DNA from 3 places in the Streptomyces sp. NPDC096205 genome. Region 2 is predicted to be linked to each of the others. Evidence: riboswitches for the same ligand, from Rfam matches in the RefSeq annotation. Region 2 holds a riboswitch; each other region holds the start of a gene.
What was found. A riboswitch is a leader RNA that binds a small molecule or an ion and turns the genes downstream of it on or off. The one in region 2 is predicted to bind cyclic di-AMP.
Positions count from the first base shown of each region.

Region 1: it holds a riboswitch for cyclic di-AMP, as region 2 does, so the genes downstream of both, ACIQ6Y_RS02715 (peptidoglycan DD-metalloendopeptidase family protein) here and ACIQ6Y_RS24400 (transglycosylase family protein) in region 2, are expected to answer to the same signal.
Region 3: it holds a riboswitch for cyclic di-AMP, as region 2 does, so the genes downstream of both, ACIQ6Y_RS18555 (C40 family peptidase) here and ACIQ6Y_RS24400 (transglycosylase family protein) in region 2, are expected to answer to the same signal.

Region 1 covers NZ_JBIWFS010000001.1:590,423-600,649, reverse strand. Annotated here, with positions in the region: gene dxs (1-deoxy-D-xylulose-5-phosphate synthase) at 1-1,408, shown strand, start outside; gene ACIQ6Y_RS02735 (aspartate aminotransferase family protein) at 1,405-2,814, shown strand; gene ACIQ6Y_RS02730 (helix-turn-helix domain-containing protein) at 2,913-3,569, shown strand; gene ACIQ6Y_RS02725 (DUF6126 family protein) at 3,566-3,685, shown strand; gene ACIQ6Y_RS02720 (tyrosine-protein phosphatase) at 3,707-4,501, opposite strand; cyclic di-AMP (ydaO/yuaA leader) riboswitch at 4,941-5,099, shown strand; gene ACIQ6Y_RS02715 (peptidoglycan DD-metalloendopeptidase family protein) at 5,105-6,046, shown strand; gene ACIQ6Y_RS02710 (DUF6250 domain-containing protein) at 6,372-7,088, shown strand; gene ACIQ6Y_RS02705 (SGNH/GDSL hydrolase family protein) at 7,234-8,019, shown strand; gene ACIQ6Y_RS02700 (TetR/AcrR family transcriptional regulator) at 8,358-8,969, opposite strand; gene ACIQ6Y_RS02695 (APC family permease) at 9,091-10,227, shown strand, end outside.
Region 2 covers NZ_JBIWFS010000006.1:488,779-499,005, forward strand. Annotated here, with positions in the region: gene ACIQ6Y_RS24380 (SurA N-terminal domain-containing protein) at 39-686, shown strand; gene ACIQ6Y_RS24385 (nucleoside triphosphate pyrophosphohydrolase) at 885-1,916, shown strand; gene ACIQ6Y_RS24390 (cytochrome P450) at 2,326-3,576, shown strand; gene ACIQ6Y_RS24395 (transglycosylase family protein) at 3,736-4,803, shown strand; cyclic di-AMP (ydaO/yuaA leader) riboswitch at 4,988-5,166, shown strand; gene ACIQ6Y_RS24400 (transglycosylase family protein) at 5,170-5,862, shown strand; gene eno (phosphopyruvate hydratase) at 6,177-7,457, shown strand; gene ACIQ6Y_RS24410 (septum formation initiator family protein) at 7,564-8,040, shown strand; gene ACIQ6Y_RS24415 (DUF501 domain-containing protein) at 8,070-8,612, shown strand; gene ACIQ6Y_RS24420 (exopolyphosphatase) at 8,609-9,550, shown strand; gene ACIQ6Y_RS24425 (DUF2382 domain-containing protein) at 9,681-10,227, shown strand, end outside.
Region 3 covers NZ_JBIWFS010000004.1:566,043-574,072, reverse strand. Annotated here, with positions in the region: gene bioD (dethiobiotin synthase) at 10-738, opposite strand; gene ACIQ6Y_RS18585 (adenosylmethionine--8-amino-7-oxononanoate transaminase) at 756-2,036, opposite strand; gene bioB (biotin synthase BioB) at 2,029-3,246, opposite strand; gene ACIQ6Y_RS18575 (8-amino-7-oxononanoate synthase) at 3,395-4,522, shown strand; gene ACIQ6Y_RS18570 (DUF397 domain-containing protein) at 4,601-4,810, opposite strand; gene ACIQ6Y_RS18565 (helix-turn-helix domain-containing protein) at 4,820-5,689, opposite strand; gene ACIQ6Y_RS18560 (ATP-binding protein) at 5,903-6,361, shown strand; gene ACIQ6Y_RS18555 (C40 family peptidase) at 6,453-6,926, opposite strand; cyclic di-AMP (ydaO/yuaA leader) riboswitch at 6,930-7,133, opposite strand; gene ACIQ6Y_RS18550 (hypothetical protein) at 7,431-7,739, opposite strand; gene ACIQ6Y_RS18545 (ATP-dependent Clp protease proteolytic subunit) at 7,747-8,030, opposite strand, start outside.

The sequences.
Region 1 (10,227 bases), on a different contig from region 2:
CATCGTCGTCAACGACAACGAACGCTCCTACGCCCCCACCATCGGCGGCCTCGCCAACCACCTGGCCACCCTGCGCACCACCGACGGCTACGAGAAGGTCCTCGCCTGGGGCAAGGACGTCCTGCTGCGCACCCCGGTCATCGGCCACCCCCTCTACGAGGCCCTGCACGGCGCCAAGAAGGGCTTCAAGGACGCCTTCGCCCCCCAGGGCATGTTCGAGGACCTGGGCCTGAAGTACGTCGGCCCGATCGACGGGCACGACATCGGCGCGGTCGAGTCCGCGCTGCGCCGCGCCAAGCGCTTCCACGGGCCGGTCCTCGTGCACTGCCTGACGGTGAAGGGCCGCGGCTACGAACCCGCCCTCGCGCACGAGGAGGACCACTTCCACACCGTCGGTGTGATGGACCCGCTGACCTGCGAGCCGCTCGCGCCCTCCAACGGGCCGTCCTGGACCTCGGTGTTCGGCGAGGAGATCGTCAGGATCGGCGAGGAGCGCGAGGACGTCGTCGCCCTCACCGCCGCCATGCTGCACCCCGTCGGGCTCGGCAGGTTCGCCGAGCGCTTCCCGGACCGGGTCTGGGACGTGGGCATCGCCGAGCAGCACGCGGCGGTCAGCGCGGCCGGGCTCGCGACCGGCGGACTGCACCCGGTCGTCGCCGTGTACGCCACCTTCCTCAACCGCGCCTTCGACCAGCTCCTGATGGACGTCGCCCTGCACCGCTGCGGGGTCACCTTCGTGCTGGACCGGGCCGGGGTCACGGGCGTCGACGGGGCCTCGCACAACGGCATGTGGGACATGTCCGTGCTCCAGGTCGTGCCGGGCCTCAGGATCGCCGCCCCGCGTGACGCCGGCCAACTGCGCGCCCAGTTGCGCGAGGCGGTCGCCGTGGACGACGCGCCGACGCTGGTGCGCTTCCCGAAGGAGTCCGTCGGCCCGGAGATCCCGGCCGTGGGGCGGGTGGGCGGCATGGACGTCCTAGGACGATCCGAACGCCCCGAGGTGCTGCTGGTCGCCGTCGGGGTGATGGCCCCGGTCTGTCTCCAGACGGCCGAGCTGCTTCAGGCCCGGGGCATCGGCTGCACGGTCGTGGACCCGCGCTGGGTCAAGCCGGTCGATCCCGCCCTGCCCGAACTGGCCGCCGGGCACCGGCTGGTGGCCGTTGTCGAGGACAACAGCCGTGCCGCCGGGGTCGGTTCGGCCGTCGCCCTGGCACTCGGCGACGCCGACGTCGACGTACCGGTGAGGAGATTCGGCATCCCCGAGCAGTTCCTCGCGCACGCCAAGCGCGGTGAGGTGCTGGCCGACATCGGGCTCACGCCGGTCGAGATCGCCGGGCGGATCGGTGCGAGCCTGGCCGTGCGGGAAGAGACGTCAGAAGCCGATCCGGTCGAGGAGCAACCCGCATGACCACCACCGAACCCGCCGCCGGGACCGGGCAGTTCGACCTCGGCAGACTCCTCGCCGAGCGCGCCGCCGAACGCTACGAGCTGCACAGCAAATACCTCAACCACCAGCTCCCGCGCATGCTGCACACCATCGGCTTCGACAAGGTGTACGAGCGTGCCGAGGGCGCCTACTTCTGGGACGCCGACGGGAACGACTACCTCGACATGCTCGCCGGGTTCGGGGTGATGGGCCTCGGCCGGCACCACCCGGTCGTCCGCAAGGCGCTGCACGACGTCCTCGACGCGGGCCTCGCCGACCTCACCCGCTTCGACTGCCAGCCGCTGCCCGGACTGCTCGCCGAGAAGCTGCTCGCCCACAGCCCCCACCTGGACCGGGTGTTCTTCGGCAACAGCGGCACCGAGGCGGTGGAGACCGCCCTGAAGTTCGCCCGCCGCGCCACCGGCAAACCGCGCGTCCTCTACTGCGACCACGCCTTCCACGGCCTGACCACCGGCTCCCTGTCCGTCAACGGCGAGGACGGCTTCCGCGACGGCTTCGCCCCGCTGCTGCCCGACACCGCCGTCCCCCTCGGTGATCTCGACGCGCTGGCAAGGGAGTTGAAGAAGGGCGACGTGGCCGCCCTCATCGTCGAGCCGATCCAGGGCAAGGGCGTCCACGAGACACCGCCCGGCTATCTGCGCGCCGCGCAGGAACTGCTGCACCGGCACAAGGCGCTGCTCGTCGCCGACGAGGTGCAGACCGGCCTCGGCCGGACCGGCGACTTCTACGCCTATCAGCACGAGGACGGGGTGGAACCGGACCTGGTGTGCGTCGCCAAGGCCCTGTCCGGCGGGTACGTCCCCGTGGGCGCGACCCTCGGCAAGGACTGGATCTTCAAGAAGGTCTACTCGTCGATGGACCGCGTCCTCGTCCACTCGGCGAGCTTCGGCTCCAACGCCCAGGCCATGGCGGCCGGCCTGGCCGTGCTGTCCGTCATGGAGAACGAGCAGATCGTCGCGAACGCACGGGCCACGGGCGAGCTGCTGAGGTCCCGGCTCGCCGCGCTGGTCGACCGTTACGAGCTGCTGGCCGACGTACGCGGCCGGGGGCTGATGATCGGCATCGAGTTCGGCCGGCCCAGGTCGCTGAAGCTGCGCAGCCGCTGGGCCATGCTCCAGGCCGCCCGCAAGGGCCTGTTCGCGCAGATGGTCGTCGTCCCGCTGCTCCAGCGGCACCGCATCCTCACCCAGGTCTCCGGGGACCACCTGGAGGTGATCAAGCTGATTCCGCCGCTGATCGTCGGGGAGAAGGAGGTCGACCGGTTCGTCGACGCCTTCACCGAGGTCATGGACGACGCGCACAGCGGGGGCGGGCTGATGTGGGACTTCGGCAGGACGCTGGTGAAGCAGGCGGTGGCCAACCGCTGAGGGTTGCAGCTGGGGCTTACCGCTGTGAGGGGCTTACCGCGTTTGCCTCTGAGGCAATAAATTTGCCCGAGAGGCAAGCCTGCGGCTGAATGGAGAGCATGAGCTCTCACGAGACCGAGCCTTCAGTGGACGAGCCTGCCGCGGACGAACCGGCCGCCGAGGCGCCGGTGGGTGACCTGCCCGCCGTCGCGCCCCAGCTGCGCGCCCTGCGGCGCCGGGCCTCCCTCACGCTGGAGGCGGCCGCGCGGTCCGCCGGGCTCTCGCCCGCGCATCTGTCCCGGCTGGAGACCGGCCGGCGCCAGGCCTCGCTGCCGATGCTGCTCGCGCTCGCCCGCATCTACGGTACGACCGTCTCCGAGCTGCTGGGGGAGCGGGTCGCCGACCGGGACGCCGTCGTACGAGCCGACGACATGGAACCGACCCGGGCGGGCGGCTGGACCTACTGGCAGGCCGGTGCGCCCGGCCGCGGCATGCAGGCCCTGCGGGTGCACGTGCCGTACGGCTCCCAGGGCGACATCGTGCGCGTGCACCCAGGCGAGGAGTGGCTGCACGTGCTGACGGGGCGGCTGCGGCTGCGCCTCGGCGACACCGCGCACCGCCTCGGTCCCGGGGACAGCGCGCACTTCGACTCGCTGACCCCGCACCGCATCGCCGCCGAGGACGAGGGCGGCGTCGACCTTCTCTTCGTCCACACCCTGCTGCAGAGCCCCACGGCCGCGTTGTGCCTGGGCCCCATGACGGGAGACACGCCATGAGCGACATCGAGGAGAAGTTTCCCCGCACCCTGTGGATCCGGCTGCTGATCTACATCGTGGCCGGGCACGTCTTCGCCGGGTTCCTCTATCTGCTGTTCGAGGTCGGAGCCAAGTAGGCTCCCGCCGCTCAGGCCGGCTCAGTCGAGCAGCCGGTCCCGCAGCCGCTCGCGCGTGTCGGGCGTCACACCGAGGCCCCGCTCCAGATAGGCGTCGACCCCGCCCCAGGTCTCCTCGATGGTCTCCATCGCCGCCGTCAGATACTCCGCGCGGGCGTCGAACAGCGGGCTGAGCAGCTCCATGACCTCGGGCGAGTAGGCGGAGGCGTCGCCGTTGCGGCGCACCTTGTAGCGGCGGTGCTTGGCGTTCGACTCCAGGTAGTCGGTGAGGATGGCGTCGCGCTCGACGCCCAGGGCCAGCAGGGTCACGGCGATCGACAGGCCGGCGCGGTCCTTGCCCGCGGCGCAGTGCATCAGGGCGGGGACGCTGTCCTCGGCGAGGGCGTGCAGCACCTGGGAGTGCTCGGCGGTGCGCTCCTTGACCATGATCCGGTACGAGGTGATCATCCGGTTCGCCGCCTTGCCGTCGGCGAGGATCGCGCGCAGCTGGTCCAGGTCGCCCTCGCGGACCATCTTCCAGAACTCGGCGCCGTCGGCCGGGTCGCTCAGCGGAAGGTTGACGTTGCGCACGCCCGGCAGCTCCACGTCCGGGCCCTCCAGCTTCTGGTCCGCCGCGTTGCGGAAGTCGAAGATCGTGTGCAGGCCCAGGGTCGTGAGAAAGGCCGCGTCCTCGGCGGTCGCGTGCGCGAGGTGGCCGCTGCGGAAGAGCACGCCCTGGCGCACCCGGCGTCCGTCGACGGTCGGCAGTCCGCCCACGTCACGGAAATTGCGGACTCCGGCCAGCTCCGGCTCGGTCGACGGGACCTGCTGCGTCACGTGGGGCTCCCTCCGGTCGGGTCCCGCCGGCGCGGCTCGACCGACGGGCACGTCCATGACCATACGACTGACCCTACGACACGGCTTCCCTGGGATATGTATGTGCCGCTTCTCCGTCTGCGTCGCATCTGGGCTTTCTGTCCGAATTAGCGCCTTCCTTCCAACTCGCTCTGGAATAAAGGAACGTGGAGCAGCGTCACGTGAGCAGCGTCATAGCCGTGACCGTGCGTCGCCCGTCATGCTCACGTAATCAATGCGTTTTTCAAGGGCATTTGGCGAATGCGGAACGGCCGAAATGCACGGAGGGTGACCGGGAATTCCCGAAAGGGATCAAGAAGAAGGCCTTCGGGTGGAACCTCTTGCTTGTCCCTTTGCGTCTTGGTCGCTTACGTTCGCCACCGATCCGGACGGACGCCTAATCCTGCCGCCGACCGGAGCCCGCGCAAACCCACCCGTGTACGGCAGGAGCGGGGGACCCACAGGTACATCCGCCTGTTCCGGTCTCCGGAAACAGGCTCGGGGTTAAGCCGCGCCCGGCGCGGCCGGACATCTCCAGTCCGCACCCGACAGCTCACCTCGCAGGCGCCGGAGAGGAAAACGCCCATGCCCGCGAAGGGTAAGCACCGCCGTCCCAAGGCCCAGCGCCTGACCCGTTCCATCGCCGTCGCCGGTACCGGTGGCGCCGCACTCGCCCTGCCGCTTCTCGCGGCCACCGGTGCGAATGCCGCGACCGGACAGTCCGTCCCCGAGAAGGCCGTCAGCTCGGCCGCGACGGTCCAGAAGACCGCCATCAAGGCCGCCGAGAAGAAGGCCGCGACGCCGCGCACGTATTCCGTGAAGGTCGGCGACTATCTCTCGAAGATCGCCCAGGAGCAGCACGTCAGCGGTGGCTGGCAGAAGCTGTACCAGGACAACCGTGAGGTCGTCGGCAGCGACCCGTCGCTGATCCACCCGGGCCTGAAGCTGTCGCTCGGCAAGAAGGCCGCGGCCACGCAGTCCTCCGAGTCCGCCGCGAAGAAGTCCGCCGCCCCGCAGAAGTCCGAGGCGCCGAAGCCGGCCACGCAGTCCTCCGAGACCGCTGACTCCTCGAAGGCCTCCGAGCCGGCCGCCACCCAGGCGGACACCACCGCGGCGAACGGCTACACCGCCCCCGTGAGCGGAGCCACCGTCGGCACCGGCTACCGCGTGGCGGGCAGCATGTGGTCCAGCGGCTACCACACCGGCGCCGACTTCGTCGTCCCGACCGGCACCTCGCTCAAGGCCGTCGGCGCGGGCACCGTGGTCTCCGCGGGCTGGGGCGGCGCGTACGGCAACCAGGTCGTCGTCAAGCTCGCCGACGGCTACTACGCCCAGTACGCCCACCTGTCCGCGCTGTCCGTCTCGGCCGGCCAGACGGTGACCGCCGGGCAGCAGGTCGGCCTCTCCGGCGCGACCGGCAATGTGACCGGCCCGCACCTGCACTTCGAGATCCGCACCACCCCGGACTACGGCTCCGACGTCGACCCGGTCGCCTACCTCCGCTCGCACGGCGTCGCCATCGGCTGACGCCCGCGGCCCACACCGCCGAAGGCCGGACCCCGATCCCCGGGTCCGGCCTTCGGTGTGTCCGGACCCGGAGATTCGTGATCTCCGTGTTGCGGCGGTGTGGCGGAGTCTGCCGGGGTGTCGACAGCGGCGGCGTGTTGTGGCCAGAGTGGTCCCCGACAGGACGGCAAGCGCTTTCTGCTGGCGTCCTGGCGCGTTCGGTGGTGTACGCCCACGCCGTCGAGGTGACCGTGGTCGAACTCACCGACGCGCGCCCGGAGTTGCCCGAGATCCGGTCGGCACTCCATGGCTGCCCCCGCTCACCCCCGCCGAAGGAGCCTCTTCCGTGACGACCACGCGCAGAACGTTCGGAGCCCTGGCCGCCGGAGCGGCCCTCGCGGCGCTCGCCCCGGCCGGTCTTGCGAGCGCGAGCCCCCGCCACGGGCGTCTGCTCGCCCACGACGACTTCCGGCACGGCCTCGGCCGGTGGGCGACCGAACTGCAGGACGGCGGCACGGTCACCGCGTCCGGCGGGGTGCTGGAGGTGGACGTACCGGCTGGGGTCACGGTCTGGTTCCGGCAGCGGCTCGAAGGCCCGTATGTGCTGGAGTACACGGCCGTGCCGGTGTCCGAGGGCGGCGTCAACGACCGTGTCTCCGACCTCAACAACTTCTGGAATGCGGTCGACGCCCGCTCCCCGCACGACCTGTTCGCCACCCCGCGCGGCGGCGCCCTCGCCGAGTACGACCACCTCAGGACGTACTACGCCGGCTACGGCGCCAACGGCAACACCACCACCCGGCTGCGCCGTTACGTCGGTGAGGCGGGGGTCCGGCCACTCGTGTACGACTACACCGAGCCGTTGCTCGTGCCCAACCAGCCCCACCATGTGCGGATCGTGTCGGCCGGATCGCGCGTGCAGTGGTGGAACAACGGCCGGCTCGTGTTCGACTACACCGACCCCGAGCCGTACACCGGCGGGCACTTCGCCTTCCGTACGGTCTGGAGCCACTTCCGGATCAGTGAGTTCCGGATCTGGCGACCGCACCCCCAACAGGGCTGAACGGGAGGTTATTCCCGGACTTGCCGAGACTTTAGGCGTGGCTTATCTCACCGCCCGTCAACCCCGCCCTACGGTCGCGTAGGTCACATTCGAGGAGGAATCATGGGCCGATGTGGCAGACGATTCGAAGAGTGACAGCAGATCAGTGATCGGGTCGTACGTGGCGGTGGGGGACAGCTTCACCGAGGGCGTCGGCGACCCCGGCCCCGACGGGGCGTTCGTCGGCTGGGCCGACCGGTTCGCGGTGCTGCTCGCGGACCGACGGCCCGAGGGCGACTTCGAGTACACCAACCTCGCCGTGCGCGGGAAGCTGCTCGACCAGATCGTGGCGGACCAGGTGCCGCGGGCCGTGGAACTCGCCCCGGACCTGGTCAGCTTCTGCGCGGGCGGCAACGACATCATCCGGCCCGGCACCGACCCCGACGACGTCGCCGAGCGCTTCGAGCGGGCGGTCGCCGCGCTCACCGAGGTGGCCGGCACGGTGCTGGTGACGACCGGCTTCGACACCCGCGGCGTGCCCCTTCTGAAGCATCTGCGCGGCAAGATCGCGACGTACAACGGCCATGTGCGGGCCGTCGCCGACCGCTACGGCTGCCCGGTGCTCGACCTGTGGTCCCTCAAGTCCGTCCAGGACCGCCGCGCCTGGGACCACGACCGGCTCCACCTCTCGCCCGAGGGCCACACCCGCGTCGCCCTGCGCGCCGGACAGGCCCTCGGCCTCGACATCCCGGCCGACCCCGAGCAGCCCTGGCCGCCCCTCCCGCCCCGCGGCACCCTCGACGTCCGCCGCGACGACGTCCACTGGGCCCGCGAGTACCTCGTCCCCTGGATCGGCCGCCGCCTGCGCGGAGAGTCCTCCGGAGACCACGTCACGGCGAAGGGCACTCTGAAGCCGGACGAGATCAAGCTGAGGATCGGGGTCGTGGCTTAAGGGGCCCTTCTTGGGGGCGCGGGGAACTGCGCGAGCAACCAGAGACGGCGTGCAGTCGGCGAACAACCGGCGCCCCCCAAAGGGGCGCGGGGAACTGCGCGAGCAACCAGAGACGGCGCGCAGTCGGCGAACAACCCGCGCCCCCACGGCGACGGCCGGTGCCGAGCCCGACCTCCAGGAGGATCGGAGCTGTGGGGCAACGCCCCAAAGGGGCGCGGGGAACTGCGCGAGCGACCAACGACGGCATGCAGTCGGCGATGAACCGTCGCCCCCCACGGCGACGGCCGGTGCGAGACGCCGAGAGATATGACCGCCCCGGACCGAGCCGAGCCCGACCTCTAGGAGGTCAACGCCTCGACGGACAGCCCCAGTTCCCGCGCCAACGCCTCGTCCACCCACTCCGTGGCCCGCGCCCGCGACACCGCGCCCGGGTAGGAGGTGAGCTGGACCGCGAGCCCGTCGAGGAGGGCGGTCAGGCGCAGGGCCGTGGTGGTCGGGTCCGGGCACTGGAACTCACCCGCGGCCACGCCCTCGGCGATGACCTCCGCCAGCGCGGCCTTCCACTGCCGGTCGAGTTCCCGCGTGACATCCCGCAGGGCCGGCTCGCGCAGGGCCGCCGCCCAGCCCTCGATCCACAGCCGCCAGCCCTTGGCCTGACCGGTGGGGGCGTACCAGCGCACGGCCGCCCGCAGCCGACGCAGCGCGGACGTGCGGCGGCCGAGCAGCCCTCGCAGACGGGCCAGATCGCCCTCGGCCGCGTGCGTGAACGCGGCGGCGACCAGCTTCTCCTTCGTCGAGAAGTGATAGAGCACCAGCGCGTTGCTCACGCCCAGGGCCGCGGCCACGTCGGCGATCCGCACCGCGGCCACGCCTCGTGCCTCGATCTGCTCGATGGCGGCCCGCAGCAATTCCTCGCGCCGCTCTTCCACGCTCAACCGCACTCTCGCCACGCGGTTCACCCTACACAGCGACCCCCGACGCGAGCTCTTGACACCCCCGTGCGGCCGGGCCACAGTACCGCACTACTGACTGCCCATTCAGTCAGTAGCTGTCGTCAGTAGGAGTCCGCCCGTGACCCACGCATCGACCACCTCCACTCCTTCGCAGGGCCCCGGCGCCCCCGACCTCTCCGCGGGCTGGGGCGAGCAGCGCACCCGGCTGCGCAAGGATCTGCGCCGGCTCGACGTGCTGTTCTTCCTCATCTGCACGCTCGTCGGCCTCGACACCATCGGCTCGGTCGCCGCCCAGGGCCCGCAGGGCCTGACCTGGATGGCGATCCTCGCGCTCGTGTTCTTCCTGCCGTACGGCCTGCTGGTCGCCGAACTCGGCGCCGCCTTCCCGGTGCAGGGCGGCCCCTACGTCTGGACCCGGCTCGCCTTCGGCCGCCTCGTCGCGGGCGTCAACCAGCTCCTGTACTGGATCTCCAACCCCGTCTGGGTCGGCGGCAGCCTGTGCATCATCGCGCTCACCACCTGGGAGGAGTTCTTCACCCCGCTGCCGGGCGCCTGGAAGTACGCCGCAGGACTGCTGTTCATCTGGGGCGGCGCGCTCGCCGTCGTGCAGTCGGTGAGGATCGGGAAGTGGGTGCCGATCACCGGCGCCGTCGCCCGGATCGTCCTGCTCGGCTTCTTCCTGGTCTCGGTCGTCGTCTACGCCGTCCGACACGGCGTCCACGCCCTGCCCGCGGGCGACTTCGCCCCCACCTACGCCGGGTTCGTCGCCCTCGTCCCGGTCCTCATCTTCAACTACGTCGGCTTCGAACTGCCCAGCTCCGCCGCCGAGGAGATGCGCAACCCGCGCCGCGACATCCCGCTGTCCATCCTGCGCTCCGGCTTCGCCGCGCTGCTGCTCTACGGCGGCCCGATCCTCGGCATCCTGTTCGTGCTGCCGGGCGAGCGCATCGGCAGCCTGGGCGGGTTCATCGACGCCTGCAAGGCCGTCTTCACCGTGTACGGCGGCTCCATCGCGGCCGACGGCACGGTCACCCTGACCGGCTTCGGCGCGGTCTGCGGCGGCATCGCGGCGGCCGGCCTGATCCTCGGCCTGCTCACCTCCGGGGTGACCTGGGCGATGGGCGCCCACCGCGCCCAGGCGGTGGCCTGCGCGGACGGCGCCGGACCGGCCTGGCTCGGCCGCATCTCCGAACGGCACGGCACCCCGGTCCGGGTGAACCTGCTCTCCGCCGTCCTGGCCTCCGTGCTGTTCGTC
Region 2 (10,227 bases):
CTTTGTGCACCGTCGCACAATCTCCTCGGGAGGCTTCCTTGCACCGCCGCCGTCGCACCGCGCTCGTCCTCACCGCCGCGATCGCCGCCGCGGGCCCCTTGCTCACCGCCTGCGGAAACGATGCGCACCCCGGTGCGGCGGCCGTCGTCGGCGGGCAGCGGATCACCGTCTCCCAGCTGGAGAACCGCGTCGAGGAGGTCCGCGAGGCCCAGCGCGCCGCGGTGACGGACGAGGCCCAGTACAGCCAGGCCATCGCCAAGACCGGCACCCTCACCCGTGACACCCTGCACGGCATGGTCCTCGACCGGGTCCTGCACCGTGCCGCCCAGGACGCGGGCGTCACCGTCAGCCGCCGCGAGGTCCAGCAGATGCGCGCCGGCCTCGAACAGCAGGCAGGCGGCGCCAAGGCGCTGCAGACGGCCTGGCTGCAGCAGTACTCGGTCGCACCGGAGCGCCTCGACGAGAACCTGCACCTCCAGCTGGAGGCCCAGAAGCTCGCCGAGTCCCTCGGTACCGACACCAGCCAGCCCGCCTTCTGGAAGGCCCTGTCCGAGGCGTCCAAGGAACTCGACGTCGACCTCAACCCGCGCTACGGCACCTGGGACGCGGAGAAGGTCGGCCGGGTGGACACCAAGGCACCGTGGGTACGGGACGTCACGACGGCGGGGGAGGAGCGACCGGCGTAGGCGTAACGGTACGGCGGATGGCCGGACGGCCGGACGCGGCCGGACGCGGCCGGATGGCCGCATGCCGGAACGGCGGGACGGCGGAACGGCGGGACGATCTGGCGAGGCCAGTCGTCGACAGGTGAATAATCCGATGATCCGATCCGGCCTGTGGACAACTCTCGTCGATCTGTCCGCGGCTTGCGTTACGTTCGGATCGTGAACGCAACCAGCTTCGAACCCGCCCCGGAGCCCCAGGCACACCCGGAGCCCCACGACACCCCCGGCCGCATCGTCCTGCTCACCACCAGCCACCGGGTCGCCCCCGGCCTGCTGTCCTGGCCCGCCTGGCAGGCGCTGCGCACCGCCGACCGTGTCCTGTGCGCGGACGGCGCCCACCCGCAGCTGCCGTATCTGCGGGAAGCGGGGATAACCGTGGCCGAGGCCTCACCGACGGCCGAGGAGCTGGTGGACGCCTGCGCGGGCGGACACACGGTGGTGGTCGTGGCGACGGGGGAGGGTGAGCCGGCCCTGACGGACGGCCTGGCCCGCCTCGCCGGCTCCGGCCGGGTACGGATGCCGGAGCTGGAGCTGCTCCCCGCCTCCTACGACCTGCCGGGCGCCCGGCTCCTCGATCTGGTGCAGGTCATGGACCGCATCCGCGCGGAGTGCCCGTGGTCGTCGCGGCAGACCCACGAGGGCCTGGCGAAGTACGGCATCGAGGAGGCGTACGAGCTGGTCGAGGCGATCGAGGAGGGCGACCGCGACGAACTGCGCGAGGAGCTGGGGGACGTCCTGCTCCAGGTCGTCTTTCACGCGCGGATCGCCGAGGAGCACCCCGACGCCCCGTTCTCCATCGACGACGTGGCCGGCGGCATCGTCGCCAAGCTCATCCACCGCCATCCGCATGTCTTCGGGGACGAGACCGCCACCACGCCCGAGGAGGTCAAGGCGCACTGGCTGCGCACCAAGGCGGAGGAGAAGCGCCGCTCCTCCGTGACCGAGGGCATCCCCCTGCACCAGCCGGGCCTCGCCCTCGCCGCCAAGCTCGCCTCCCGAGCCCGCACGGCAGGCCTGGACGTCCCCCTGCCCCACACCGACGCCATCGGCTACGAACTCCTCGCCCTGGCGGTCCGCGCCGAGACCGAGGGCGTGGACCCGGAAGCGGCCCTCAGAGCAGCGGCCCGCGCCTACCGGGACGCGATACGCGAGACGGAGACGGCCGGGGGAGACACGGGCACCCAGCGCTGACCCGAGAGGGGACCGACCGGGGCGGACACCGGGGTCCCCCGGTCTCAAGCCGCACCCATCACTGGCCCGAGAGGGGACCGATCGGGGGCAGACCCCGGGCTGCCCCGGCCCCAAGCCGCGCCCATCGCTGACCCAAGACCGGACTGACCGGCGGCGAACACCGGACTGACCGGCGGCGAACACCGGACTGACCCGGCCCCAAGCCACAGCCCACACCACACCCCCAGCCACCATCCCCTCACCTCCTCAAGCCCCCTCCCCAACCCGTTACCGTCAACCGGTGACCAACCACCCCCACCCCAGCCCCGACACGACCCCCGGCCCAGACGCCACCCCCAGCCCCGACTCCACCCCCGACCCCGACACCACCCCCACCCCCCACCCCCCTTCCCACCCCGCACCCCCCGAGCTGTTCACCTGGGAGTTCGCCACAGACCCGTACCCCGCCTACGCCTGGCTCCGGGAGCACGCGCCGGTGCGGAAGACGCGGTTGCCGAGTGGGGTGGAGGCGTGGCTGGTCACGCGTTATGCCGATGCCAAGCAGGCGCTGGCGGACGCGCGGTTGTCGAAGAACCCGGAGCATCACGACGAGCCGGCGCACGCGAAGGGGAAGACGGGGATTCCCGGTGAGCGCAAGGCGGAGTTGATGACGCATCTGCTGAACATCGACCCGCCGGACCACACCAGGCTCCGGCGGCTGGTGAGCAAGGCGTTCACACCGCGCAGGGTGGCCGAGTTCGCGCCGCGGGTGCAGGAGTTGACCGACCACCTCATCGACCAGTTCGCGGCGAAGGGTTCGGCGGACCTCATCCATGAGTTCGCCTTCCCGCTGCCCATCTACGCCATCTGCGACATGCTGGGCGTCCCGCGGGAGGACCAGGACGACTTCCGGGACTGGGCGGGCATGATGATCCGGCACGGCGGCGGCCCGCGGGGCGGGGTCGCGCGGTCGGTCAAGAAGATGCGCGGCTATCTCGCCGAGCTCATCCACCGCAAGCGGGAGGCGCTGCCCGCGGAGCCCGCGCCGGGCGAGGACCTCATCTCGGGCCTCATCCGCGCCTCGGACCATGGGGAGCACCTCACCGAGAACGAGGCGGCGGCGATGGCGTTCATCCTGCTGTTCGCCGGGTTCGAGACGACCGTGAACCTCATCGGCAACGGCACGTTCGCCCTGCTCACGCACCCCGAGCAGCGCGAGCGTCTCCAGCGCTCGCTCGCCGCGGAGGAGACCGGCCTCCTCGCGACCGGCGTGGAGGAACTGCTGCGTTTCGACGGGCCGGTGGAGCTGGCGACCTGGCGGTTCGCCACCGAGCCGCTGGCCATCGGCGGGCAGGACATCGCGGCCGGCGACCCCGTGCTGGTGGTGCTGGCCGCGGCGGACCGGGACCCGGCCCGGTTCGAGGACCCGGACACCCTCGACCTCGCCCGCCGCGACAACCAGCATCTGGGGTACGGGCACGGCATCCACTACTGCCTGGGCGCCCCGTTGGCCCGGCTGGAGGGGCAGACCGCGCTGGCCACACTGCTCACCCGGCTGCCGGACCTGCGACTGGCCGCGGATCCGGCCGAGTTGCGCTGGCGCGGCGGCCTCATCATGCGGGGCCTGCGCACGCTGCCGGTGGAGTTCACCCCCAGTGCCGGGGCCGGCACAGGAAGCTGACACAGACAAACGTGACACACCCTCAAGTCTGTGATCTTCACGTGATCTGTGCGGCATTAACTTGTGACAAGTGATCGTCTGCCGATACGTTCACCCATCAGTGCGGCGCCCCGCATCACACGCCGCGCCGATCACTGCTGTCGCACGAAAGGCTTCCGCATGCTCTCCGGGAACGGTCGTCACCGTCGCCCCCGCCAGGCTCCGGCTCTCCTCGTCGCGGCCGGAGTGACCGGCTCCGCCATCGCGATCCCGCTGCTCGGCGCCTCGGGCGCGAGCGCGGCGGACGGCACCACCTGGGACCGGGTCGCGGAGTGCGAGACGGACGGTGCCTGGAGCGCGAACGACGGCTACGGCCACTTCGGCGGCCTGAGGCTGACCCAGACCGACTGGGAGACCTACGGCGGCCTGGACTACGCCCCGAGCCCCGAGCAGGCCAGCCGCCAGCAGCAGATAGCCGTCGCCGAGCGCGTCCTCGCGGACCAGGGCGTCACGGCGTGGCCGACCTGCGGCCCGCTCTCGGGCCTCGGTGAGGACTCCGCGCCGGCCGACGTCGACACCGGCGTCTCCGACGACACCTCCTCGGGTCTGGGCGGCCTGATCGACACCCCCGATTCGTCCGACACGTCCGACACATCTGGTTCGTCCGACTCCTCTCGTCTGCTCCCCTCTCCGTCCGAGTCGGCCTCGTCGTCCGACGACTCGTCGACCGAGGCCGACGGCGAGAGCGCCGACAGCGACGCGAGCGGCCGGACCGCCCAGGACGACCAGGGCAATACGACCAAGACGGACCCTTCGCCCGATTCGGACGCCGACCCGAGCGAAGACCCCGACGCCACCGCACTGGCGCCCGACAGCTCCGCCACGGGCGACGCACAGGGCGACTCGGACAAGTCCGGCCAGAGTGGTACCTCTTCGGACGAGACCGCCACCGGCCGCCACCGCGGCGACAGCGCCGACGAGGGCGTCGAGGAGGGCGTGGCGGACGGTCGTACGGGCGACTCCACGGGGCGTCACGCCTCGCGCAGCGGTGCGGCCGTGCGGGACGCCGCCGACGGCGAGTACACCGTGCGGGCCGGCGACAGCCTGTGGGGCATCGCCGACTCCCTTGGCCTCCAGGGCGGATGGTCGGAGCTGTATGCCGAGAACCGGCAGACGGTCGGCGTCGACCCGGACCTCATCCTGCCCGGTCAGACGCTCGCGGTAGGGGTCGAACCGGGCGAAAAGTAGCGGGAGTTCACGTCATGGTTCGCCGCTAAATGTCCGGTTTGGCGAAACTGTGGGATGAGTCTCAGAAGCCCTGATCGTCTTTGAAAATCCGCCGATCGCCTGTCTACGGTCATGACCGCTCGCCAACACGAGCCCCGGCCGCCACAAACGCCGAATCCTGCCAGTGGCAGCCCGGGAACAGTCGTCGCGTCAAGCGCCGTAGGCAGGAGCGGGGGACCCAAGGTAGGCGCCGGGTCCGGCAGTTGAGGAAACTCGACACCGGAACCGGCTTGGGGTGAAGCCGCAGCTCGTGAGAGCCGCGGCCGGGCAACTCAACCGGCCCGAACCCGACAGCTCACCTCGCAGGCGTCGGTGAGGGGATCCTCCATGCTGTTTTCCGGCAAGGGCAAGCACCGTCGTCCGTCCAAGGCCACTCGCGCCATCGCCATCGCCGGTGTGACCGGCGCCGCCGTCGCCGCCCCGCTGATGGCGGCCGGCAACGCCTCCGCCGCCACCGCCTCCGAGTGGGACGCCGTCGCCCAGTGCGAGTCCGGCGGCAACTGGTCCATCAACACCGGCAACGGCTACTACGGCGGTCTGCAGTTCTCCGCCTCCACCTGGGCCGCGTACGGCGGCACGCAGTACGCCGCCACGGCCGACCAGGCCAGCAAGTCCCAGCAGATTGAAATCGCCGAGAAGGTCCTCGCGGGCCAGGGCAAGGGCGCCTGGCCGGTCTGCGGCGTGGGCCTGTCCAGCGCCGCGTACACCGGCGGCGGCTCCACCGACTCCGGCAGCACCACCACGCAGGAGAGCACCCCCGCCCCCGCCCGCGAGACCGAGCAGCAGAGCGCCTCCCGCTCGCAGGAGCGCCCGGCCGCCAAGAAGACCGTCACCACCCCGACCGGCAAGAAGGTCGAGAAGGGCGACGGCGAGTACAAGGTCGTCAAGGGCGACACCCTCAGCTCGATCGCCGAGAAGCACCACGTCAAGGGCGGCTGGCAGAAGCTGTTCCAGCTGAACAAGGACATCATCGACGACGCCGACTTCATCTACCCGGGCCAGCAGCTGCACCTCAAGTAGGCAGCGCTTCCCCCGCCGGCTCCCCGCCCCGGTGCGTGTTCCCCCGTACGCACCGGGGCGGGGTCATGCCCAGGGGTCATGTCCAGGGGTCATGCCCGGGGATGCCCGGGGCGGGGCCCGTACGGCGATGAAGCGCGCGGCCGTGCACGGACGAGCTCACCGCCGCCCGTTTGTTCCGTTCGGAAACAATTTACGATCGGTTTCCGTCCACGGGGTGGGCGATCGGCTGGCCGATCCCCCGGAGGCGGTTAGGCTCGTCTCGCAGAGCCACCACGGTTCTGCTCAAAAGCGTCACATCCACGAAGGAGATGCTCGTGCCGTCCATCGACGTCGTCGTAGCCCGGGAAATCCTGGACTCCCGAGGCAACCCCACGGTCGAGGTCGAGGTCGGCCTCGACGACGGCAGCACGGGTCGTGCCGCCGTCCCGTCCGGCGCCTCCACGGGCGCCTTCGAGGCCATCGAGCTCCGCGACGGCGACTCGAACCGCTACCTCGGCAAGGGTGTCGAGAAGGCCGTCCTCGCGGTCATCGAGCAGATCGGCCCGGAGCTGGTCGGCTACGACGCCACCGAGCAGCGCCTGATCGACCAGGCCATGTTCGACCTGGACGCCACCGACAACAAGGGCTCGCTCGGCGCCAACGCCATCCTCGGCGTCTCCCTCGCCGTCGCCCACGCCGCCTCCGAGGCCAGCGACCTGCCGCTGTTCCGCTACCTGGGCGGCCCGAACGCGCACCTGCTGCCCGTTCCGATGATGAACATCCTGAACGGCGGCTCGCACGCCGACTCCAACGTGGACATCCAGGAGTTCATGATCGCCCCGATCGGCGCGGAGTCCTTCTCCGAGGCCCTGCGCTGGGGCGCCGAGGTCTACCACACGCTGAAGAAGGTCCTGAAGAACAAGGGCCTGGCCACCGGCCTCGGCGACGAGGGCGGCTTCGCCCCGAACCTGGGCTCCAACCGTGAGGCCCTCGACCTCATCCTCGAGGCCATCAAGGAGGCCGGCTACACCCCCGGCGAGCAGATCGCCCTCGCCCTCGACGTGGCCGCGTCCGAGTTCTACAAGGACGGCGTCTACACCTTCGAGGGCAAGGAGCGCTCCGCCGCCGAGATGACCGAGTACTACGCGGAGCTCGTCGACGCGTACCCGCTCGTGTCCATCGAGGACCCGCTGTTCGAGGACGACTGGGACGGCTGGAAGACCATCACCGACAAGCTCGGTGACAAGGTCCAGCTGGTCGGCGACGACCTGTTCGTCACCAACCCCGAGCGCCTCGCCCGCGGTATCGAGGAGGGCGCCGCCAACGCCCTGCTGGTGAAGGTGAACCAGATCGGCTCGCTCACCGAGACCCTGGACGCCGTCGAGCTGGCCCAGCGCAGCGGCTTCAAGTGCATGATGTCCCACCGCTCCGGCGAGACCGAGGACGTCACCATCGCCGACCTGGCCGTCGCCACCAACTGCGGCCAGATCAAGACCGGTGCCCCGGCCCGCTCCGAGCGCGTCGCCAAGTACAACCAGCTGCTGCGCATCGAGGAGATCCTCGACGACGCCGCGGTGTACGCCGGCCGCAGCGCGTTCCCGCGCTTCAAGGGCTGACCGTCACCCCGTAAGGCGGCCTGACAGGCAGCGTCGTACGTACGTCCCCGTACTCGGTCCCGTACCGTGTGCGGGGACGTACGTGCGTGATCGGGAGGCGGGCAACATGGCCGTGAAGGACCGGGACCGGTTCTCCACCGCGACCAGACTGCGACTGCTCGGCGAGCAGACCGCGGCCCGTGTCTACCGCTCCCAGACCCGCCGCCAGGCGCGCCGCTCCCGGCTCACCGGCCGGGCCGCGCTGCTCGCCCTGGTGGTCTGCTCGCTGATCGTCGCCCTCGCCTATCCGATGCGGCAGTACGTCGCCCAGCGCGCCGAGATCGCCGACATGGAGCGGCAGCAGCGGCAGGCGCGGGAACGCGTCGAGCAGCTGCGCGACCTCAAGGCGCGGTGGCAGGACGACGCGTTCGCCGAGCAGCGCATCCGCGAGCGGCTGCACTATGTGATGCCCGGGGAGACCGGCTACATCGTCGTCGACCCGGACGCCGCCGAGCAGTCCCGCACCGACCAGGGGGCGGCCGACCGCCCCTGGTACTCCAACGTCTGGGACGGCGTCGACAAGGCCGACGCCTCCGACCAGTGACAGATAGCAGAGAGACAACCTCAGGCCAGATGGAAACGCCCCCGCCGACCACACCCCGCACCGAGCCCACCGACGCGGACGTCGAGGCCTTCAAGCAGCAGCTCGGGCGGCCGCCGCGCGGGCTGCGCGCCATCGCGCACCGGTGCCCCTGCGGCCAGCCGGACGTCGTCGAGACGGCCCCCCGGCTGCCCGACGGCACGCCCTTCCCGACGCTGTACTACCTGACGTGCCCCAAGGCCAACTCGGCCATCGGCACGCTGGAGGCCAGCGGTCTGATGAAGGAGATGACCGAGCGCCTGCAGTCCGACCCGGAGCTGGCCGCGGCCTACCGTGCCGCACACGAGGACTACATCCGGCGCCGCGACGAGATCGAGGAGCTGAAGAACTTCCCGAGCGCCGGCGGCATGCCGGACCGGGTCAAGTGCCTGCATGTCCTGGTCGCGCACTCGCTGGCCGCGGGCCCGGGTGTGAACCCGCTCGGCGACGAGGCCCTCGCGATGCTGCCGGAGTGGTGGAGCAAGGGCGCGTGCGTGACCCTGCCCGAGAAGAGCGAAGAGGGGGAGGGCCGGTGACCCGGGTCGCCGCCGTCGACTGCGGTACGAACTCCATCCGCCTGCTGGTCGCCGACTGCGACCCTGCCACCGGTGAACTTGTCGAGCTGGACCGCCGTATGACGATCGTGCGGCTCGGCCAGGGCGTCGACCGCACCGGGCGGCTGGCCCCCGAGGCGCTGGAGCGGACCTTCGCCGCGTGCCGCGAGTACGCGGCCGTCATCAAGGAGCACGGCGCCGAGCGGCTGCGGTTCGTGGCGACCTCCGCCTCCCGGGACGCCGAGAACCGCGACGAGTTCGTGCGCGGGGTCATGGACATCCTGGGCGTCGAGCCCGAGGTCATCACCGGCGACCAGGAGGCCGAGTTCTCCTTCACCGGGGCCACGAAGGAGCTGACCGGCCGCGACGACCTCACCAGGCCGTACCTGGTCGTGGACATCGGCGGCGGCTCCACGGAGTTCGTCGTCGGTGACGACCACGTCCGGGCCGCCCGGTCCGTCGACATCGGCTGTGTGCGCATGACCGAGCGGCACCTGGTGCACGACGGCAAGGTCACCGACCCGCCCACCGAGGAGCAGGTCGCCGCCATAAGGGCGGACATCGAGGCCGCGCTCGACCTCGCCGAGCGGACCGTCCCGCTGCGCGAGGCGCACACGCTGGTGGGCCTGGCCGGCTCGGTGACGACGGTGTCTGCGATCGCACTGGAGCTGCCGGAGTACGACTCGGCGGCCATCCACCACTCCCGGATCTCCCGGGACAGGGTCCGTGAGATCACCGAGTGGCTGCTGCGCTCCACGCACGCCGAGCGGGCGGCGGTCGGGGCCATGCATCCGGGCCGGGTCGACGTGATCGCGGCGGGCGCACTGGTGCTGCTGTCGATCATGGAACGGATCGGCGCGCAGGAGGTCGTGGTCAGCGAGCACGACATCCTGGACGGCATCGCCTGGTCCGTCGCGTGACGGGAGAGCACTGAAGTGAGGCGATAGCACTTACGGAAAGAATGTGCTCTTTGTTGCCTATGGGTAGTTTCACACCTTTTGTGGCGTCAACCCGCCAAGGGAATCGCTCCGGAAGAAGGGTGAAACAAGCATGATCACCAAAGAGCAGATTCCCGCGGTCCTGGACCATCCGGTCCTCGACGAGGGCGGCAAGAAAATCGGTGAGGCCAAGCACGTCTTCCTCGACGACGCCACCGGGCGCCCCGAGTGGGCGTCGGTGAAGACCGGCCTGTTCGGCACCAGCGAGTCCTTCGTGCCCATCCGCGACGCCTCGCTGGTGGACGACCACATCGAGGTCCCGTACTCCAAGGGCAAGGTCAAGGACGCCCCGCATGTGGACGTCGACTCCGGCGGCCACCTGTCGGCGACCGAGGAGCACCAGCTCTACGAGTACTACGGCATGAGCTGGGACGAGTCCTGGGCCCGCGCCAACGAGCCCGGCGAGAGCGGCTGGGCGCACGGAGGCGCGGCAGGTGCCGCGGGTACCGCTGGTGCCGCGGGCACGGCAGGCGCCGCGGGCATGGCGGCGGGCACGGGCATGGCGGCGGGCACCGGCACACCGGCCACCGGCGAGCGCGGCACAGCGGCCACCGGCAAGGGCACCGGCACGGCGCCCACCGGCAAGCGCGGCATGGCCG
Region 3 (8,030 bases), on a different contig from region 2:
GCAGCGGGCCTACGTCGCCGAGGGCGCGGCCCACCGCGCCGCGAAGGCTTCCGCGTCCCAGGCTCCGTCCAGCCGCGGCGCGAGCCATCCCGGCGCGGAGGCCCGGAAAACGTCCGGGGACAGCGCGCCCGCCCCGGCCGGCAGGGCGCCGAGCAGCGGAGCCGCGGTCACCTCCGGCAGGTCGGCGAGGTTGCAGCGGGAGGCGAGGTCGGCGTCGTCGGGCCAGCTGCCGATGACGACACCGGCCAGGTCGAGGCCGCGGCGGCGCAGCTCACGGGCCGTCAGCTCCGTGGTGTTCAGCGTGCCCAGGCCCGCCGAGGCGACCACCAGGACCGGCGCGCCCAGCAGCTCGGCCGCGTCGGCGAGGGTGCCGCCCTCGTCGTCGAACCGCACCAGCAGCCCGCCCGCGCCCTCCACCAGCACCAGGTCGTACTCCGTGGCCAGCTTGGCCGCCGCGTCCGCGATCTCCCGCGGTCGCACCGGGGCGAGCCCCGCCCGCCGCGCCGCCGTCGCCGGGGCCAGCGGCTCCGGATACCGGGCGAGTTCGGCGACGGCGACCTCGCCCGCGAGCCGCGCCACCTCGGCCGCGTCCCCGAGCTCGTCCGGCCGTACGCCCGTCTGTGCTCCCTTCAGCACGGCGACCGACCGGCCGGCCGCGAGCGCCGCGGCAGCCACCGCGGCGGTCGTGACGGTCTTGCCGACCTCCGTGCCCGTACCTGTGATCACCAGGACCGGCATATCCGCTTCTCTCCGTTTCATCCCTCGCGCGCGGCCGCGCACACGGCCCGCGCGATCCGCGCCACGTCCTCGTCACCGGTGACGTACGGCGGCATGGTGTAGATCAGGTCCCGGAACGGCCGCAGCCAGACGCCCTCGCGCACCGCGGACGCCGTCGCCGCCGCCATGTCGACCGGGTGGTCCAGCTGGACGACACCGATCGCGCCGAGCACGCGCACGTCCCGCACACCGGGCAGCTCCGAGGCCGGGGCGAGCCCCTCGCGCAGGCCCGCCTCGATACGCTTGATCTCCGTGGCCCAGTCCTGCCCGAGCAGCAGGTCCAGCGAGGCGCAGGCCACCGCGGCGGCGAGCGGGTTGGCCATGAACGTCGGCCCGTGCGCCAGCACCGGCACCTCGCCCTGCGAGATCCCGTCGGCCACGCGCGGCGTGCACAGCGTCGCCGCCATCGTGAGATAGCCGCCGGTCAGCGCCTTGCCCAGGCACATCACATCCGGCGTCACGCCCGCGTGGTCGGCCGCGAACAGCGCGCCCGTACGGCCGAAGCCGGTCGCGATCTCGTCGAACACCAGCAGCACGTCGTGCGCGTCGCACGCCTCGCGCAGCACCCGCAGATAGGCGGGGGAGTGGAAGCGCATGCCGCCCGCGCCCTGCACGACCGGTTCCACGATCACCGCGGCCAGCTCATGGGCGTGCTCCGCGATCGCCGAGCGCAGCAGCTCCGCGTACGTCTCGTCGTACTCGGCAGGCGGCGCGTCCACGAACAGCTGCTGCGGCAGGACGCCCGACCACAGCGCGTGCATGCCGCCGTCCGGGTCGCACACGGCCATCGGCTGCCAGGTGTCCCCGTGGTAGCCGCCGCGCCAGGTCAGCATCCGCCGCTTCTCCGGGCGGCCCAGCGAACGCCAGTACTGCAGGCACATCTTCACCGCGACCTCGACCGACACCGACCCGGAGTCGCAGAGGAACACATGCTCGAGACCGTCGGGCGACATGTCGACAAGCCGCTTCGCCAGCCGTACGGCGGGCTCGTGCGTGAGCCCGCCGAACATGACGTGGCTCATCCGCCCGAGCTGATCCTGCACGGCTTCGTCCAGCACCGGGTGGCGGTAGCCGTGGATCGCCGCCCACCAGGACGACATGCCGTCGACCAGCTCGCCCGAGCCGCCCGCGAGCCGCAGCCGGACCCCGCTCGCCGACTCCACGACGAGCGGCTGCGCCTTGCCGGGCATCGGACCGTAGGGATGCCACACATGCCGCCGGTCCAGATCCAGCAGCTCCGGCACACCGAGCTCAGGCATTGGGCGCGAGGTCCGTACCGGCACCACGACGGCGTACGGCGACGAGGTCGGTCCGCGGCTCGCCCACGGCGGGCGCGGCCTCGGCGGCAGCCGGCACGGAGCCGCAGACCCCGCCGCCCCCGTGCGAACCGCAGCCGCTCGACGCCTCGTCCTCGTGCGAGCCGCAGTCACCCGCGGCCGCATGGGAACCACAGCCCCCGGCAGCGCCCCGGTGCTCCGGCAGCGTCACCTCCCCGGCGCCCTCCACCTCGAACCCGGCGTCGGCGATCATCTCCAGGTCGGCCTTGCCGGCCTGGCCCTCGCTGGTGAGGTAGTCGCCGAGGAAGATGGAGTTGGCCAGGTTCAGCGCGAGCGGCTGCATCGTGCGCAGGTGGACCTCACGGCCGCCCGCGATGCGCACCTCGACGTCCGGGCACACGAAGCGGACCATCGCCAGGATGCGCAGGCACCGCTGCGGGGTGAGGTTCCACTCCTTGGCCAGCGGCGTGCCCTCGAACGGGATGAGGAAGTTGACCGGCACCGAGTCCGGGTCCAGCTCGCGCAGCGAGAACACCACGTCGACCAGGTCCTCGTCGCTCTCGCCCATGCCCGCGATCAGGCCCGAGCAGGCCGACAGACCCGCCGCGTGCGCCTTCTGCACGGTGTCGACGCGGTCGGCGTAGGTGTGCGTGGTCGTGATGTCCGCGTACGTCCCCTCGGACGTGTTGAGGTTGTGGTTGTAGGCGTCGGCGCCCGCCTCGCGCAGCCGCTCGGCCTGGCCGTCGGACAGCAGACCGAGGCAGGCGCACACCTCGACGTCCTCGTTCTGGCCCTTGATCGCCTTGATGGTCTCCGACACCCGGTCCACGTCACGGTCCGTCGGACCGCGCCCGCTGGCCACCAGGCAGACCCGCTTGGCGCCTCCGGCGAGGCCCGCGGCGGCCGCCTCGGACGCCTCGTCGGGCTTGAGCCAGGTGTACTTCAGGATCCCGGCCTTCGAGCCGAGCCGCTGGGAGCAGTACGAGCAGTCCTCGGGACACAGGCCCGACTTGAGATTGACCAGATAGTTCAGTTTCACGCGCCGGCCGAACCAGTGCCGGCGCACCTTTCCGGCCGCGGCCACGACGTCGAGCAGCTCGTCGTCCGACGTGGCCAGCACGGCGAGCGCTTCCTCGCGGGTCGGCAGCTCGCGCCGAAGCCCCTTGTCCACCAGCGTGTTCAGCAGATCCATGAGAGCCGATCCTGTCGTACGGAGGTACCCCGGGCCAATGTGACTTCGCACAACGAAGGGCGTTCGACGTGTGGGTATTGCCACACCGTGGGCGGCTGCCCCTGCAGCTAGTGTCTGTCCACTGCCTACAAATCCTGCGGAGGGACCCATGGCGTTCGGCTGGATCGACGAGTCGGCGGAACTGCGCCGCCGCGCCGGACTCGTACGGACGCTGCGCCCGCGCCCCGCCGACTCGCCGCTGCTGGACCTCGCGAGCAACGACTACCTCGGACTGGCCCGCCACCCCGAGGTCGTCGCGGGGGCGCAGGAGTCCGCCGCGCTCTGGGGCGGCGGCGCGACCGGCTCCCGGCTGGTCACCGGCACTACGGAACTGCACACCGCGCTGGAGCGCGAGCTGGCCGAGTTCTGCGGCTTCGAGGCGGCCCTGGTCTTCTCCTCCGGGTACGCCGCCAACCTCGCGGCGGTCACCGCGCTGGCCCCGCACGGCTCGCTGGTCGTCTCCGACGCGGGCAACCACGCCTCGCTCATCGACGGCTGCCGGCTGGCCCGGGGCACCACCCAGGTGGTCGGACACGCCGACCCGGAGGCGGTCCGCAAGGCGCTGGACACCCACGACGGCCCGGCCGTCGCGGTGTCCGACACGGTCTTCTCGGTCGACGGCGACGCGGCCCCGCTGGCCGCCCTCGCCGAGGCCTGCCGGGCGTACGGCGCCGGACTGGTGGTCGACGACGCGCACGGCCTCGGCGTACTCGGCGACGGCGGGCGCGGCGCGCCGTACGCGGCCGGGCTGGCGGGGGCCGAGGACGTCGTCGTGACGGTGACCCTGTCGAAGTCGCTGGGCAGCCAGGGCGGCGCGGTGCTGGGCCCCGCGCGGGTGATCGAGCACCTGGTCAACGCGGCCCGCACGTTCATCTTCGACACCGGCCTCGCCCCGGCCGCGGCGGGCGCGGCCCTGGCGGCCCTGGGGCTGCTGCGCCGTGAGCCCGAGCGGGCGGCGCGGGCGCGGGAGGTGGCGACCGAGCTGTACGAGCGGCTGACGGCGGCGGGCCATGAGGCGGTACGGCCGGACGCCGCCGTGGTGTCGGTGCGCGCTCCGTCCCCGGAGCAGGCCGTGCGGTGGGCGGCGGACTGCCGCGCCGCCGGGGTGGCCGTGGGCTGCTTCCGGCCGCCGTCCGTGCCGGACGGCATCTCCCGGCTGCGGCTGACCGCCCGCGCGGACCTCTCCGGGGAACAGATCGAACGCGCTGTACGGGTGATCGGTCGGACGCGACCGTGAGTCGGCGATCCACGGCCGTGTTTCAGAACTGATCCGTTTTCAGAGTGAAACGACCCTGGGACGGGCCTCGAACGACCCTCAGTGGAATGCGGCCGTGAATCCCGCCCAGCTCTCGGGGGAGAAGAGCAGCGCGGGTCCCTCCGGCCTCTTGGAGTCGCGCACGGCGAGCCGGCCCGACCAACGGGCCGTCTCGACGCAGTTGTTGGCTCCGGTGCTGTAGCTGCTGCGCAGCCACTGGGCGCTGTGCAATCGGGTACTGGAGGGGACGTTCCGAGGCAGTGCAGACATGGTGCCTCCTTATGCGCCGTCAACTGTCCCGGCGATGTGATCCAGCGAGTCCTCGGGTGAAAGGGCGTGTGCCTGAAGGGTGTTGAAGGCCTCGGTGTAGGCCTCCAGGTCTTCTTTCCGTTCGAGATAGAGGCTACTCGTCATGTGGTCGAGAACAACCACATCCAGATCAGAAGTGCGCGGAAATGAGAAGATAACGAAAGGCCCGGTGATGCCGATATGCGCCCCGGCGGAGAACGGCAGCACCTGGATACGGACCTGCGGCAGCCGCGCCGCCTCCAGCAGCCGCCGCACCTGCCCCCGCATCACCTCGGGCCCGCCCACCTCCCGGCGCAGCACGGCCTCGTCCAGCACCGCGCTCAGCCGCAGCGGCGGCTGCGCCCGCAGCACCTCCTGCCGGGCGAGCCGCACCTGCACCAGCGCGTCCACCCGCTCGTCCGGCTCCCCGGCGAGGCCGGCCACCGCGGCCCGGGTCACCGCACGGGCGTACTCGGGGGTCTGCAGCAGTCCGGGCACCACGGAGGTCTCCAGCGTGCGCATCGCGCTGGCCTGCGACTCCAGGCTGATGAAGTCCCGGTAGGCGGGCGGCAGCACCCCGCGGTAGGCGTGCCACCAGTGGTGCCGGCCGATCCCGTCGTCGGAGCCGGCCAACATCAGCAGCAGCTCGCGCAGTTCGGGGTCGGAGACGCCGTAGGCGTCCAGCAGTAACCGCACGTCGGACGGTTTCACGCCACTCGCGCCCGTCTCGATCCGGCTCACTTTCGACTGATGCCAGCCCACCAGCCGGGCCGCCTCGCCGCTGGTGAGTCCCGTACGGGTGCGCAGCGCGCGCAGTTCCGCGCCGAGCTTTCGGCGGCGCACCGCCGGACCGTGCTGCATGGGCCCCTCCCTACTCCTCAAGGGCCGCCCAAATAGGGTCTGCCGTCGCAGAGTTCACCGCTTCGAGCGACAGATATATGCATATCTTGGTGGATCGCCACCGTTACCGGCGTGCTGGTGGCAGTCTGGCGAACGAAGCACCAGTCCGGGACCGTACTCGAACCATCCGATTCTTGTCGGACCGCGATCCCGTGGGAAAGGGACGACGTCGCCATGGCAGACCACCTGGAAGCATCCGTCACTCTGCCGAGCGATCCCGCCTCGGTCTCCGCGGCCCGTGCCTTCGTCATCGGCACCCTGGGGGAGTGGGGCCTGCCGTCGGACACCGAGGCCGCCAACACCGTCCGGCTGATCGTCTCCGAACTCGCCACCAACGCCGTACAGCACACGTTCGGGCAGTCACCCACCTTCACGGTGGCCGTGCGCCTGGAGCGTGACGAACAGTTGCGCATCGGCGTCACCGACAGCCATCCGAGGTTCCCGAAGCGGCTGCCGGCCGCGGTGCAGCAGGACAACGGCCGCGGCATGGTGATCATCCGCTGGCTGACGGCGGAGTGCGGCGGCAGACTGCGCGTCAGACCCACGCGCGAGGGCGGCAAGACGGTCCTGATCGAGCTGCCCTGGACCGTCCCGGCTCATCCGGTGACCGCAGCGGGCCAGCAGGAGCCGTGAGCCCCCGAGAGCGCGCGGACGCTGCTCGGGGGCCCAGGAGTGGCCCCGGGCGGTGACGGCGGGTCAGGGAGCCGTACCGCCCGGGAGCAGGTCAGCTCACGCGGCCGTACCAGACCTTGCTCGTCCAGATCTTCTGGAGCCTGACCACGTCCCCGGTCTTCGGGGCGTGCCAGATGCGGCCCTTACCGGCGTAGATGCCCACGTGGTAGACGTTCGAGCCCGAGTGGAAGAACACCAGGTCCCCCGCCTTGCGGCTCTTGGCGGAGATGTGCCGGGTCTTGTTGTACTGCTGGGCAGCGGTGCGCGGCAGAGACTTGCCCGCCTTCTTGTACGAGTAGAGAGTGAGGCCCGAGCAGTCGAACCGGTGCGGACCGGTGGCGCCGTACTTGTAGGGCGAGCCCTTCTTCGAGGCTGCCACCTGGAGGGCCTTCGTCGCGGACGTGGCGGCCTGGGCCTCGGCGGCGACGCCGGGCACCACCAGGGAGCCGCCCACGGCGGCGAGAGTCAGGGCCGAGGCCGTACCGGCACGGGCCATGAGCGACGGGACACGATTCTGCGCGGTCATGCGCAACCCTTCGTCAGCCGCCTGTGAAGGATGACCTGTCGGATTCGGGCTGGCGAAGTGGCCCGGCCACCCGAAGGCGGCTTCACCCCAAGGACCGCTCGGACAACTGCGCTCCGGCGGACCGTCGTGCTTGGGTCCTCCACTCCTGCCGATCCACTCCTGTCGACCGGTCATCCGGGCGGCGGCAGGACTCGGCGTCCGCCCGGACCGCCCCGCCGCGGTGGCGGGGGCTTGTCGTCAGTCAGGGATCTTCACTCACAAGTGTCCGAAATACCCAATGGAACCGGGGATTTGTGTTGTTACTCACCACTCACCCGTTCGGGTGGACAGCTTGATCGACAAGCGTCTGTCAAGACCGCCGAACGGCCCCGGACCAGGGCCGGAACGCATTGTTCCGCCGTGAAAGCGCGCGTATCACGCAACTGTTGGGGCCCCGCAATACGACAACCTTCTACTCCGAAAGGGGGTACGTCATTTGGTCCGTTTAACGGTGGCCTCGCGCGCTCAGCCGTCGGAGCGCGCCGGCAGCGCCACACGCGCCGTCCGGCGCTCCCCGTCCAGGACGCGCAGCGCCCGCGCGAGCGTCGGCGCGTGCAGCTCCGTCTCGCCCCGTTGGTGCATCAGGGCGAGCGCGTCGCGCAGTTCCATGGCCTTGCGCACCAGCGCCTGAGCGGCGCGCAGTCCGCCGTAGGTGTCGCCGTGGTGCGCGGGGTTGATCCGGCCCAGCAGGTCGACGGCCTCCAGGTAACGGTCGATCAACTCGCCCTCCGCGCGGGTCAGCGCGGGCAGCGGCGGCAGTTCGGGTGGCAGCACCGGCGCCTCACTCTCCGGTCGGCGGGGCGAGGGTCGCCTTGCGGCCGGGCACGATCCGGTCCACCAGCCCGTACTCCAGCGCCTCCTGGGCGGTGAGAACCCGGTCGCGCTCGATGTCCGCGCTCACCTGCTCCCGGTCGCGCCCGGTGTGCCGGGCCAGCATCTCCTCCAGGCCGCGCCGTATGCGCAGCAACTCCTCCGCCTGGATGGCGAGATCACTGGCCTGTCCCTCCACCGGCTCGGCGAGCGCGGGCTGGTGGAGCACGATCCGGGCGCCCGGCAGCGCGAACC